Regions from separate parts of the Nocardioides sp. InS609-2 genome, predicted to be linked through region 1. Evidence: riboswitches for the same ligand, from Rfam matches in the RefSeq annotation. Region 1 holds a riboswitch; the other holds the start of a gene.

Region 1 (7,047 bases):
TCGCAGCAAGGTGTCGCGCAGCTGCCCGACCAGAGCGGCGTACGTCGAGGCGTCGACGCTGCCGTCACACGGAGACAGGCAGCGACCCATCTCGGCCAGCACGCAGGCCGACCGGGTGGCGGGGGTCGGGGTGTGTGGCAGCTTGTCGGAGCACTGGCGCACCGGGAACGTCTCGTGCAGCGCGGCCAGGCACTTCTCTGCGGTCTTGCGGGAGGAGAAGGGGCCGAGGTAGTCGGCGTCGTCGTCGAGCACCCGGCGCACCAGCGACAGCCTGGGCCAGGCCTCGCGGGTGAGCTTGACGAAGTGGACCTTCTCGGGAAACCGCGAGCGGCGGTTGTATCTCGGCTTGTGCTCGGCGATACCGCAGCTCACGCACCTCGGCCTCGAGCGGGGTCGCGCACTCGATGCCGGTGACGGTGGAAGCGAGGTTGACCATCTCGCCCATCCGCGAGCGGGTCTCGGAGGCGGTGAAGTAGGTGCGGACGCGGCTGCGCAGGTCGCGGGAGGTGCCGATGTAGAGGACCCGGGACCGGTCGTCCTTGAAGAGGTAGACGCCGGGGGAGTGCGGCAGTGACTCGGCGAGGTGCCGCTTCTTGCGCTGGGAGGCGCTGACCCGTGAGCTGAAGGTCTGGAGCTCCTCGAGGGTGTGCACCCCCAGCCCGCCCAGCCGCTCCATCAGCCCGTGCAGGACATCGACCGTGGCGCGGGCGTCGGACAGGGCACGGTGGTTGGGGGTGGTCGTGGAGTTGAAGACGCGGGCCAGCGAGGAGAGCTTGCAGTTGGGCGCGTCGTCGCGGGTGATGACGCGGCGCGCGAGCTTGGCGGTGTCGAGCACCTCGAACCGTGGCCAGGCTCGGCCCTGCTCGCGGTTGAAGTGCTGGAGGAAACCGACGTCGAACGGCGCGTTGTGGGCCACCAGCACCGTGCCGGCCGCGAACTCGAGGAACGCCGGCAGCGCGGACTCGATCGACGGCGCGTCGCTGACCATGGCGTTGGTGATGCCGGTGAGGACGGCGATGAACGGCGGGATCTCGGCGCGTGGGTTGACCAGGGTCTGGAACTCGCCCAGCACCTCACCGGAGCGCACCTTGACGGCCCCGATCTCGGTGATCATCGAGCCGCCCGCGGCCGAGCCGCCGGTCGTCTCGAGGTCGACGACGGTGAACGTGATGTCGCGCAAGGGCCGGCCCAGCTCGTCGAAACTGCGTTGCGCCTCCCATCGGGAGGCCGCACCCTGAACGGCAGTGCTCATGTCGGCGACGCTAGACGTGGGCACCGACAAAGCCGGGACGCCCCGCGGACTACGCTGACCGGGATCGCCGTACCGACGGTTCGCACGCTCGACAGGAGACACCTCGTGACCACCGCCCTTCCCGACGCGTCGCAGCGCTGGCGCTGCGCGGGCTGCGGCAACCTGACCCGCTTCGACGTCAGCCGCAGCCGCCGGACCACCGAGTTCTGGCACTTCGACCTGGCCGGCGACCACGTCGTCGAGGAGGAGCAGGTCAAGGACGAGGCACTGGAGTCGGTGACCTGCCGCTGGTGCGGTCGCGCCGACGCCATCGAGCTGGTCGACCGCAACGAAGCAGCGCTCGCGGACGACCCGTCCGTCGACGGTCCGGCGGCCGGTCAGCGCTAGGTCGGGGTGACTGCCTCGTGACGACTCCATGAGCGTCGATCCCGAAACGTCCGGGCCGTTGCTGGGGGAGCTGTCCGACGTCGTCCGGCAGCGCGTGCTGTCGCTGGCCTCCGATGCCCTGCCCTCGGTGACGAACATCCCCGCGCCACTGCGCCGGGTGGTGCTGTTCGCGCCACAGCGGCGCGCCCGCCTGGGTGGGGCGGCCATTGCCGCGGCGATGGCCGACGAAAACTTCCGGGCTGCCGTGGGTGTACAGGTCGCGGCCGGTGCCGCCCCGTCGGGTGACGACGCCGCAGCCTCGGCGGCCTGGGCCTGGCTCACCCGACCTCACGACTGGCAGGCGGCGTACGACGACGCGCTCGGCCGACTGATCCCCACCGGGACCCCCGATGCCAGCGCTGCGGAGACCGAGCGCCTGCGTCAGCGCGTCGACGCCCTGGAGACCCAGGCGCGCGAGGCAAAGGCGACCCACCGGCAGCGGCTCGACGACCTGCGCACCGAGAACATGACCCTGCGCCGCAAGCTCGGTGACACCCGGGCCAGCCAGCGGGCCACCGAGGCCGCGCTCGACGAGGCTCGCGAGGCGGTGGCGTCGGCCGAGGGCGCGGCCAGCCAGGTCGCAGCTCGCGCTGAGACCGAGCTGCGGCGGCTACGAGCCCAGATCGACGAGCTCTCGGCCGGGGCACGCACCGAGCGCAAGGAGGCACGCGCGCAGCGCGACGACGCCACTCTGCGCGCCCGCCTCCTGCTCGACACGGTGCTCGACGCGGCCAGCGGTCTGCGGCGCGAGCTGGCCCTGCCCCCGGTGGACGGGGCTCCCGGCGACCGGCTGGAGGCCGAGATCGAGGCCGCGGGGGCGCCCCTGGCGGCGCGACCCGGCCCACCCGAGGGGCCGGCCCTGCTCGAACAGCTGCTCTCGTTGCCGCGAGCCCGCCTGATCGTCGACGGCTACAACGTCAGCAAGACGGCCTGGGAGCGTTCGTCACTGGAGGCGCAGCGGGTGCGCCTGATCGGTGGGCTCGCCTCGGTGGTCGCCCGCACGGGCGCCGAGACCACGGTGGTGTTCGACGCCGCCGCTTCGACCACCCGGCCCGTCGTGCCGACCCCCCGAGGGGTCAAGGTGCTGTTCAGCCCGCTGGGCGTCATCGCCGACGACGTGATCCGCGACCTGGTCGCGGTCGAGCCCTCGGGGCGCCCGCTGGTCGTCGTGACGAGTGACCAGGCCCTCGGCTCCGACGTGGCTGGCGGTGGTGCCCGGGTGATCTCCGCGGCGAGCCTCGTGGCTCTCCTGACACCGTGACGCCGGGCGCGAACCCGGGCCCGACACGCCGCTGACGGCCGGCCCGGCCGGGAATGTCGGTGCCGGCTGTTTCAGTCCGGAGCATGACGACACGGATCGACTGCGACACCTGCCTGGTGCGGGGGTTGGCCTGCCACGACTGCGTGGTGACGGTGCTCCTGGGCCCGCCCCCCGAACTCACCTTCGACGACGACGAACGCGCAGCGCTCGACGTCCTGGCTGCCAGTGGGCTGGTGCCACCGCTGCGGCTGGTGCGGCCGGTTGCCGGTCCGGAGGTCGAGTCCGCATGAGGCAGGTGTGACAGGTGTGACTCGGATCTCACGATGAGACCCGAAACGCGGCGCGACATCCGGTTGAAAGTTTGGCTCAGCCACACCTGCGCCGTTAGTCTCGGACGTTCTGGCTCCCGTGGCAGCGGATCATCAGGATCTGTGCGGGGGCCGCGCCGAGTCTTTGGTCACGGGCAACCGTGACCTGGAGCCGGGGAACCATTCCCTCTGGGGTGAATCGCCGTCAAGGCGGCCGCACTTGTGTGGCCGAGGAGTCGGTGTAGGGCATGTCGTGCCCGAATCCGTCAGCTCACCCGGTAGGCGTACGACACACAAGGGAGACCGCCCGCTCGTGATCCACGACCGGCTGCGACTCAGCACTGCCGTCATCGGCCTGACTGCGATCGCCTTCACCGGCTTCATCGCGGCCACTCCGGCGCAGGCCGAGCCCGAGATCAAGGACGTGCAAGCGCGCGTCGACCGCCTCTACCACCAGGCCGAGCAGGCGCAGGAGCGTTACCACGACGCCCAGCTGCAGCTCGATGACCTGACCGAAGACCTCGGCACGCTCGAGTCCGACGAGCGCCGTCAGGACGCCCGCCTCGACGTGGTCCGCGACCAGGTCCGCGAGTCCGTTCTCCGCCAGTACCAGGGCGAGGGCATCTCCACGGTCGGCCAGGTCGTCGTCTCCGAGGACCCCGGCGCCTTCCTGGGCCAGCTCTCGACGATGTCGGCGTTCAACGACCTCCAGTCCGACCTGTTCTCCTCCTACTCCACCGAGCTCGACGCCCTCGACCTGCGCCACGAGGCGACGACCGAGCGCTCGAGCGAGATCGCCGACGTCACCGCGCAGCTCTCCGACGAGAAGAAGGAGGTCGACGCCAAGCTCGCCGAGGCCAAGACCTTGCTCTCCGAGCTGAAGGACGAGGAGCGCACCCGTCTGCTCGCCTTGTCCCGCGGTGGCAGCACCACCCGCCTGCCCTCCGACGTACCCGCGTCAGGCCGGGCCGCGGCCGCCGTCGGCTACGCGATGGCGCAGGTCGGCGACTCCTACGTCTACGGCGCTGCCGGCCCGAGCGCGTTCGACTGCTCCGGTCTGACGATGATGGCCTGGGCCCAGGCCGGTGTGGGTCTCCCGCACTCGTCCAGCGCCCAGTACGGCTCCGGCCCGCACATCGCGGCCAGCGACCTCCAGCCCGGCGACCTGGTCTTCTACTACAGCCCGATCAGCCACGTCGGCATGTACATCGGCAACGGCCTGATCGTGCACGCCGCCAACCCGGGCACGGGCGTGGCAGTCTCCGGCCTCTACTCGATGCCCTATGTCGGAGCGGTTCGCCCCGGCTGATGGAGCCCCACAGATGACCTCGAGGACCGGTCGCCCACGTTGGTGGGTGGCCGGTCTTTCGTTGTGCGTCGTGGCGGCCCTGGTCGTCGTTGTCGTCGTGGTGTTCCGCGACGACACTTACCGCGTCGAGCCAGGCGCCACGCCGGGGGAGCGGCCGAGTGCACAGCCCGCGCTGGCGGCATCTGCCCTGCACACCCTGGAACACGCCGTGGAGTCGGGCGACGGCTCCGCACTGGAGGCCCTCGCTCCCGACGAGGCGTCGCGCACCCTGCTGGCCGACGTGGTGGCCAACAGCCGTGACCTCGACGTCGAGGACTTCTCGATGCGGTACGTCGACGAGGTCGGCGCCGTGGCTGCCGACGGCTCCTGGCAGGCAGCGGTCGACCTCACCTGGGCCTTCGGCGGGTTCGACAGCTTCCCGGCCGCCACCGAGGTGGTGGTCGGTTTCGCACCGGTGGCAGACACAGTGGGCATCACGTCCTTCGGAGACCCGTTCGGAAGCCGTCGCTCACCCGTGTGGCTCGGCCAGCGCGTGCACGTCGTACGCGGCAAGGGGCTACTGGTTCTCGCCGCCGAGTCGCGCCGCGTCGCCCGCACGTACGCCGACCGCCTCCGCGCCGCCTACCCGGCAGTGCGCGCCGTGCTGTCGCGGTGGCGGCCGTCGGTCGTGGTGGAGGTGCCGGCGTCCGCGGCCGGCCTCAACGCGGCCCTGGGCTCGGCCCCGGGCAGCTACGACGCGGTCGCGGCCGTGACGACCACGGTGGACGGATCCCAGGACGAGCAGGCGCCCGTGCACGTGTTCGTCAACCCGGACGTCTCGCGCCGGCTGCGCAGCGAGGGCGCGCAGATCGTGATGACCCACGAGGTCGTGCACATCGCCACCGACGCCGCGCTCAGCCCGATGCCGCTGTGGCTGCTCGAGGGTTTCGCCGACTACGTCGCCCTGCTCAAGGTCCGCCTGCCGCTCTCGGTCACCGCCGCCCGCATTGCGGGCCAGGTGCGACGTGACGGGCCACCCGACCGGCTGCCCGGAGCCGAGGAGTTCGACCCGTCGGCCGATGGGCTCGAGGCGGTCTACGAGTCAGCCTGGCTCGCTTGCCTGGTGCTCTCTCAGCAGATCGGCCAGGACGGCCTCGAGAAGGTCTACCGGGCCGCCGACGCGGGCATCGCTGTCGAGGATGCGTTGGGAGAGGCTGGCATCAGCCAGCAGCGGCTGGTCCGGCTGTGGCGGGACCGCCTGCAAGACTTGGCCTCGTGACCGACACCACCACGCCGGGAGATCGTCGCATCGCGTGGTGGGTGACCGCCGTGGGTGGCCTCGCGTTCGTCGTGCTCGCTGCACTCGTCGTGCCCTGGCACCCCGTGCCCGGAGGTCGCGTGACGCCCGTCGACCCCGGGTCGGTGTTCACGACGTTGCAGCTCGCGCGGGCCGACGATTTCGCCCGGTGGGCCCGGATCTGGAGCTGGGGGTCGCTCGCCGTGGCGTTGGTCGTGGCCGCCGCGCTGGGCTTCACGCGACTCGGCCGGAGCCTGATGCAGCGGCTGCCCGGACCCTGGTGGGTCAGGATCGTGCTCGGCGTCGCCGCCTGCGACTTGATCGGCCGGCTGGTCACCCTGCCCTTCGCCATCATGTTGCGACGCCTTCAGCGAGCCAACGACCTGACGCGCCAGTCGTGGGGTGGCTACGTAATCGACACCGTCAAGGGCGAAGTGCTCGACATCGTGGTGACCAGCATCGCGCTGGTCATGTTGATCGGGCTGGCCCGACGGTGGCGCAGAGTCTGGCCGGTGGTCGCGGCAGGCCTGCTGGCGGCCCTGATCGTGCTCGGGTCGTTCGTCTACCCGTTGCTCGTCGAGCCAGTGTTCAACAACTTCACGTCGCTGCCCGACGGCGACCTGCGCACCGGCATCTTCGAGCTCGCCGGCAAGGAGGGCGTGCCGGTCGACGACGTGCTGGTGGCCGACGCCTCGCGTCGTACGACGACGCTCAATGCCTATGTCAGCGGCTTCGGCGGCACCAGGCGGGTCGTGCTCTACGACAATCTGGTCGACGACCTGCCGCGCGACGAGGCGCTGTCGGTGGTCGCCCACGAGCTGGCCCACGCACGACATCGCGACGTGGTCGTGGGCACCGCGCTGGGCGCGACCGGTGCGGTGATGGGTGTCGGTCTGCTCGCGCTTGTCGTCGGCTGGTCACGGCGCCGGTCGGGCCACGGGAGCGACGGGATGGCCGACGTGGCGGTGGTGCCGCTGGTGCTGGCGCTGATGGCGTTCGGGACGGTGCTGTCGGCGCCGGTGCAGAACGGCATCAGCCGGCAGATCGAGACGCGGGCCGATGTCGACGCGCTCAGGACTACCGGGGAGCGGGCGCCGTTCGTGGAGCTGCAGCGTCAACTGGCGCTGCGGTCGATGGCCGACTCGACACCACCGGCGTGGTCACAGTGGTGGTTCGGGTCGCACCCGGGAGTGCTGATGCGGATCGCTGTCGCCG
Region 2 (7,047 bases), 480 kb from region 1:
GGCAGTCGAGCCTGGTCGACCAGGTCTGCCTCGACATCGCCCCCGCGGCGTACGACGAGGAGCTGGCGTTCTGGGCAGCCACCACCGGCTTCCCGCTCGATGCCCACCAGCGCCACCCCGAGTTCAGGCTCCTCGAGGGACCCGACGACCAGCCGCTCCAGCTGCTGGTCCAGCGGCTCGACGACGGCGACGGGCCGACGACCGCCCACTTCGACCTCGGCACCTCTGACGGCGGTCGGTCTGCTGAGGTGGCGAGGCACGAGGCGCTCGGCGCGACCGTGCTGCGCGAGCACGAGCACTGGACCGTCCTGAACGACCCGGCCGGCATGACCTACTGCATCACCGACCACCCGGTGCGCTGATGGACTGCCTCTTCTGCTCCATCGTCGCCGGCAAGGCGGAGGCCGAGCGGGTCATCGAGGACGACGACTTCGTCGGGTTCCTCGACGCCCGGCCGGTGTTCCGCGGCCACGTGCTGCTCGTGCCGCGCGAGCACGTCGTGACCCTGCCTGACCTGCCGGCGCCGCTGCGGGACCCCTTCGTCGCGCTCGGCCAGCGGCTCTGCACCGCGATGGTCGAAGCCCTCGGCGCCCAGGGGTCGTTCGTGGCGATCAACAACACCGTGTCGCAGTCGGTGCCACACCTGCACCTGCACGTCGTACCCCGGACGAAGGGCGACGGCCTGCGCGGCTTCTTCTGGCCACGCACGAAGTACGCCGCGGGCGAGGCCGCGACCTACGCCGAGAGCCTGCGGTCGGCGCTCTGATCGCGTTGGGCGGCGGGGCGCAGCCGCGGGATCCCCGCCGAGACGTTGCCGGTCCCGATGGCCGCGATCCACACGGCGGCCGCGCCCAGCACGGCCCCCGCGAGCGCGTCGACGAAGAAGTGCCAGCCGAGGTAGACCGTGGCCACCACGGTCAGCGCGAGGAAGACGTGGCTGGCGACGAGGATCACGCGCGGCAGCCCGATCAAGTGCGCGATCAGCACCATCGTCACCATGATCGCGACATGGAGGGAGGCGAACGCGGCAATGGTCTGCACGGCGCCGGTCGCGAACGGGTCGGCCAGCACCTCCGCGCGGTCACTCATCATCGACTCCTGGAGACCGGTCACCATGGTGTCGTTGAGGGAGGAGAAGTCCTGCGGGGCCGAGTAGATCGGCCCGAGCGTGGGCATCGCGAAGTACGTCGCCACGCCCAGCACCCAGTCGACCGCGACCGCGGTGACGTACCACGAGCCGGCCGCCCGGGACCGGGTCCAGAGCAGCGCCACCGCGAGGCTCAGCGGCACCAGGACGATCCACACGACGTACACCAGCGACATGGCCTCGGCGGCCCAGCCGGTGCCCAGGACGCTGTGCAGCACGTCGGCGGGGTCGTGGCCCAGGAAGATGGAGCGGTCGAACGATGCGAGCTCGTTGTCCCAGAGCCGGTCGTTGACGAACGGCACGTAGCTCTTCAGGTTGCGGAACGCCGCGTAGCAGGCGTACCAGGTGATGACCCCCGCGAGCGCGAAGACGAGCTGGTCGCGGCTCCAACGCTCCCGCGCGACGGCCACGACTGATCGCCTACGCAGCACCGCGCGCGGCACGATGTCGAGAGCCAGCGCCGCGAGCACGATCAGCGGCAGTCGGACGTAGGTCGGCACCACCACTCCGTCAGGGTCGCGGATCGGCAGGTCCCAGGCGCGCGAAACCACCACCATGGCTACCACCATGGCTGCTCCCAACGCCCCCGCGAGACGGAAATTCGGCCCACCCATGCCCTAACGGTACGACGCCCGCCGTCTAGGGTGAACCCGGCGCCCCATCGCGCCTCCCCCCAAACGTGAAGGAGTCACCATGGGTCGCTTTGACGGACGCATCGCCGTCGTCACCGGAGCCGCACGCGGCATCGGGTTCGCCACCGCCCAGCGCTTCGCCGAGGAGGGCGCCAGGGTCGCGATCCTCGACCTCGACGAGTCTTCTGCCGCCGAGGCCGCGGCCAAGCTGGGCGAGGGCCACATCGGCATCGGGTGCAACGTCAGCGACGGTCCCAGTGTCGACGCCGCCGTCGAGCGGGTCGTCAGCGAGCTCGGCGGCATCCACATCCTGATCAACAACGCCGGTGTCACCCGCGACAACCTGCTGTTCAAGATGACCGAGGAGGACTGGGACCTCGTCATGGGTGTGCACCTCAAGGGCGCTTTCCTGATGACCAAGGCCGCCCAGAAGCACTTCGTCACGCAGAAGTACGGCAAGATCGTCAACCTCTCCAGCGTCTCCGCGCTGGGCAACCGCGGCCAGGCCAACTACTCCGCCGCAAAGATGGGCATCCAGGGCTTCACCCGGACCCTCGGCATCGAACTCGGCCCCTACGGCGTCAACGCCAACGCCATCGCCCCCGGCTTCATCGCCACCGAGATGACCGACGCCACGGCCGCCCGCGTGGGCATCCCGGTCGACGAGTTCCGGGCGATGACCGCCGAGCGCAACCCGGTCAAGCGGGTCGGCTTTCCCGAGGACATCGCGGCCGCAGCCGCGTTCCTGTGCAGCGACGAGGCCTCGTACATCACGGGCCAGACGCTGTACGTCGACGGCGGCGCGAAGCTGGTCAGCTGACCGTGACAACGCATCCCACCTATGACCAGCTCCTCGACCTGCCGGCGTACGTCGAACAACCCGTGCCGATGCCCTTCGAGGACATGAACGGCCACCTCAACGTCCGTCACTACCTCGGCATCGCGAGTGAGGGTCTCGACGAGTCCCTGGTGTCGCTGGGCATCCCGCAGAACTGGCCGATCAGCGCCGGGCATGCCTGCTTCTCTGCGGAGCACCACTGCACCTACCTGACCGAGCTGCGCACGGGAGACATGATGTCGGCGCGGGTCCGGCTGCTCGGGCGCTCCGACCGTGCGGCGCACGCGTTGGTCTACCTCCTCGACGAGACCCACGGCCAGGTCAGCTACGTCATGGAAGAGATCTTCCTGCACATCGACATGAGCACCCGGCGGACGGCGCCGTGGCCCGAGGATGTCGCCGCCAACATCGACCGGCGGGTCGCCGAGGATGCCGACCTGCCCTTCCCTGCCTCGACCTCGGGATGCCTGGCGCTGCGCTGACCGAGCCTTCCGCGAGAGCGAGATCCTCATCACGATCGCGCCTGCAACGCCTCGAGGCTTGGACTTTGAGCCCCCGTCTGCCTAACGTTCTCGGCTGCACCACCGTCCGCGGGTACGCCGAGTCCTGCCCCTCCGCGCGACGTCCCCCGAGACAATGACACAGGGGCAGGAGTGGGGGACCCACAGGTTCCACGCCGGTTCGCAGCCCGATCGCGGACGGCTCGGGGTGAAGTCACACATGTGACGGAGCACTTTCCAGCTCCAACCCGACAGCTCACCTCACAGGCGTGGGAAAGGAACAACAACCATGCCTGCGTTTTCTCGCATGCTGCGCTTCGGCGCGCTCCTGATGCTCGCCCTCGGCCTCATCCTCGGCACCAACACCCAGGTCAGCGAGGCCTCCACCCAGCAGGTGGACGACTCCTCGATCTCCAAGGGGGTCAAGGTCAAGCGGGTGGTGAAGAAGCAGGTCCACCGAGCGGAGAACATCGCGCTCGCCCAGCGAGGCGACGCCTACTCCTACGGCTCGGCCGGACCCGGCGCCTTCGACTGCTCCGGTCTCATCTACTACTCCTACCGGAAGGCCGGCATCAACGTGCCGCGTACGTCGTCGGCGCAGGCCGGTCACGTCCGCCGGATCTCCAAGTCGCACCTGCACCGCGGTGACCTGATGTTCTTCACCGGCGGTGGCGGCGTCTACCACGTCGGCATCTTCGTCGGCCGGGCCAAGACCGGCGCCGTGCAGATGCTGCATTCGTCGACGCCCGGACGGCCTGTGCAGATCGACGTACCGTGGACCAGCAGCTGGTTCGCGGGCACCCTGCGCCGAGCCTGACAACAGAGCCGCCGGGTGACAACCCGGGCGCGCCTTCCCGCACACAGGGTGGGCGCGCCCGCACACTTGCCGGTAGAAACCGCATCACAGCTAGGAGTCCCCGTGCACCTTCCCCTGCGCACCTTGCCCTCGTCCCGTCTGGGCATCGCGGTTGCCGCGCTCGCCGCGACGTCGCTGCTTCTCGCCGGTTGCGGCGACAAGGAAGCATCGACCGACCCCGAGGCCGCTGGCGCCCCCGGTGCGCCGGCCGGCGGGACCGCCGAGGAGCCGGCCCCGCCGGCGACCTGGCCGCTCACCGGCCTGCCCGTCGCCGAGGGTGGCAGCGTCGACCTCAAGCACCCGGTGATGGTCACCAAGATGGACAACACCGAGAGCAGCGCTCCACAGCTCGGGCTCAGCAAGGCCGACATGGTCGTGGAGGAGCTCGTCGAGGGCGGCGCCACCCGGCTCGCGGCGTTCTACTACTCCCAGCTGCCCGAGGTCGTCGGCCCGGTGCGGTCGATGCGCGCCAGCGACATCGGCATCGTCTCCGCGGTCGACGCCGACATCATCACCTCTGGTGCTGCCGGGGTGACGATCAGCCGCATCCAGGACGCCGGCATCACGTTCTTCCAGGAAGGCGCCAAGGGCTTCTTCCGCGAAGGCAGCCGCTCCGCGCCGTACAACCTGATGGCACGGCCCAAGGACGTCGCCTCGGTGATCAAGCAGAAGGCCGCCCGCCCCGACGACTACTTCACGTTCGGCGACGCCGCGTCGCTGCCGAAGGGCCAGAAGGCCACCCAGTTCTCGGCGTTCTTCGGCGGCATGCACACCACCAACTGGGCCTACACCAACAACGGCTACGTCAACCAGAACACCTACGCCGCACAGGGCGACGAGTTCCCGGCCGACACCGTGCTCGTGCTCCGCGCGGAAGTCGGTGACGCCGGCTATCGCGACCCGGCGGGCAACTTCGTGCCGGAGACCAAGTTCGAGGGCAGCGGCCAGGCCCTGCTCTTCCACGGTGGCCGCGTCGTGAAGGGCACCTGGAAGAAGGACGGTCTCAAGGGCGCGCTGCGCCTGACGACCCAGAAGGGCGACAGCCTCGCGGTGCCGGCCGGCAAGACCTGGGTCGAGCTCGTGCCCGACGACGCCAGCAACGGTCGCGTCAACTACAGCAAGTAGCGCTCACTCGCGGTCGGCGGGCAGGCGCACGCCAGCCTCGAGCTGCGCCTGCATGCCCGCGAGGATGAACCCGATCGCGCTCTCGACGCGCGCGCTGGCGATCGCGGGATCCTCGCTGGAGGCCACCGACTCGCCGGCCGACGACAGCGCGCCGAAGAAGATCCGGCTGAATGTCTGCAGCATCTCGTCGTCGAGCTCCCAGTCGCCGGCGCCCAGCACCGCGCGCACGATCTCGACGACGTGGGCGTACGTCGTCCGCTCCTCGTGCTCGCGGAACCGCTCGTGGCCCAGCACGGCCGGCCCGTCCTGGATCACGATCCGGCGGTACGCCGGCTCCTGCACGACATCGAGGAACTCCCGCAGCCCCGCCTGCGCCTTGGCCCACGGGTCGCGCTCGCCCTTGAGCCGCAGCGAGATGCGCTGCGCCGCCCGCGACTCAACCCGCGCGAAGACGTCCTCGAAGACCGCCTGCTTGCCGGTGAAGTGGTGGTAGAGCGCGCCCTTGGTGACCTTCGCGCCGGCGACGATGGCGTCGAGAGAGGTGTTGGCGTAGCCGTGCTCGCTGAACATCTGCTCCGCCACGTCGACCAGTGACCGTTTGGTCGAGGAGTGCGAGCGGCCCGCGACGGGGACCTTCGGAATACGCGCCTTGGGCATCCGCCCACTCTATGGATCGCATGTGCTCCGGATCACCCGCGCCACGTTTGGCTACCGAGAGCATGTCGACGTACCTTGAGTACGTACCAACGGTATGTGTCATCCAGACAAGGAGCTGACCATGACCTGGAAGTCCTTTCATCACCGCGGGGAGATCCTCCGCACCGTGATGACCACTGCCGACGTCCGTCGTGACGGCATCCTCCCGATGGACGTCGAAGGCGTGGCCGAGACCTTCGGCGACGAGCTCTCCTTGCTCGGCGCCCTCCAGCTGCGCTGGCACACCCGCCTGGCGGGTCGCATCGAGCGCGAGCTCGCCGGCCAGCCCATGGACCTCGAGTCCGCCGTGATCGCAGCCTGGCACGACACCGAGGCGCAGCTGCCGGGCGTCCGGGCGATCATCGACCACTACGTCGACCAGCCCACCGACCCAGCGATGCGCACCGCGCTCACCAAGGCGGCCACCAAGGAGCACCTGCTGCTGGCCGCGATGGCCGGCAGGATGAGCCTGGGCAGCAGCGTCGACCCCGCCGCCGTACGCGTCGGTGCAGAGATCGCCGCCCGCGCGCGGGCCACGTCGCCACTCGTCTCGAGTCCCGCCGGTGCCCACGCGGCCCCGCGGATCCTCGAGCGGATCAAGGCTGCGCTGGCGGCCTGACACCACAGCGTGCGCGACCTCGGGCATGATGACGCCATGACCGAGGTCGCCGTCGGCTCCCTACTCGTGGCCACCCCTGCGCTCGTGGATCCGAACTTCGCCGACACCGTCGTGCTTCTGCTCGACGTCAACGACGAGGGCTGCCTGGGCGTTGTGCTCAACCGGCCCTCACCGGTTCTCGTCGCCGAGGTGCTCGCCGACTGGCGCGACATCGTCGGCGAGCCCGAGGTGCTGTTCCGCGGCGGACCGGTCAACCCCGAGGGCGCCCTGGCGGTGGGCCGGCTGGCCGACATCAGCGACGTGCCGGTCGGCTTCCGCACCGTCTTCGGCGACCTGGGTGTGGTCGATCTCGACACCCCACTCGAGCTTGTAGACGGCTCGCTCGCCGGCCTGCGGATCTTCGCGGGCTACGCCGGCTGGGGCATCGGCCAGGTGCAGCGCGAGATCGCCACCGGTCACTGGTACGTCGTCCCGTCGGTGGTCTCCGACGTGTTCCGTCTCGACTTGACCGACCTCTGGCGCGACGTACTCCGTCGGCAGCCGGGTGAGATCGCCTGGCTCTCGACGCGCCCTCTCGACCCCGATCTCAACTGACCTAGACTCTCCCCAATGAGCACCATCGGCTTCTCGCCCG

The links. Region 1 has a riboswitch for cyclic di-AMP ahead of H4Q84_RS04485 (C40 family peptidase). Riboswitches for the same ligand answer to the same signal wherever they lie in the genome.
Region 2: it holds a riboswitch for cyclic di-AMP, as region 1 does, so the genes downstream of both, H4Q84_RS07060 (NlpC/P60 family protein) here and H4Q84_RS04485 (C40 family peptidase) in region 1, are expected to answer to the same signal.

What each region holds. Positions count from the first base shown of each region.
Region 1 is NZ_CP060034.1:843,996-851,042, reverse strand. It holds gene H4Q84_RS23320 (hypothetical protein) at 1-90, opposite strand, end outside; gene H4Q84_RS04505 (DEDD exonuclease domain-containing protein) at 65-1,252, opposite strand; gene H4Q84_RS04500 (hypothetical protein) at 1,358-1,639, shown strand; gene H4Q84_RS04495 (NYN domain-containing protein) at 1,668-2,939, shown strand; gene H4Q84_RS04490 (hypothetical protein) at 3,023-3,229, shown strand; cyclic di-AMP (ydaO/yuaA leader) riboswitch at 3,383-3,533, shown strand; gene H4Q84_RS04485 (C40 family peptidase) at 3,501-4,556, shown strand; gene H4Q84_RS04480 (hypothetical protein) at 4,570-5,814, shown strand; gene H4Q84_RS04475 (M48 family metallopeptidase) at 5,811-7,047, shown strand, end outside.
Region 2 is NZ_CP060034.1:1,322,885-1,329,931, reverse strand. It holds gene H4Q84_RS07085 (VOC family protein) at 1-362, shown strand, start outside; gene H4Q84_RS07080 (HIT family protein) at 362-766, shown strand; gene H4Q84_RS07075 (phosphatase PAP2 family protein) at 736-1,704, opposite strand; gene fabG (3-oxoacyl-ACP reductase FabG) at 1,841-2,599, shown strand; gene H4Q84_RS07065 (thioesterase family protein) at 2,602-3,099, shown strand; cyclic di-AMP (ydaO/yuaA leader) riboswitch at 3,205-3,400, shown strand; gene H4Q84_RS07060 (NlpC/P60 family protein) at 3,407-3,934, shown strand; gene H4Q84_RS07055 (DUF3048 domain-containing protein) at 4,037-5,098, shown strand; gene H4Q84_RS07050 (TetR/AcrR family transcriptional regulator) at 5,102-5,755, opposite strand; gene H4Q84_RS07045 (hypothetical protein) at 5,877-6,413, shown strand; gene H4Q84_RS07040 (YqgE/AlgH family protein) at 6,450-7,007, shown strand; gene H4Q84_RS07035 (DUF3039 domain-containing protein) at 7,023-7,047, shown strand, end outside.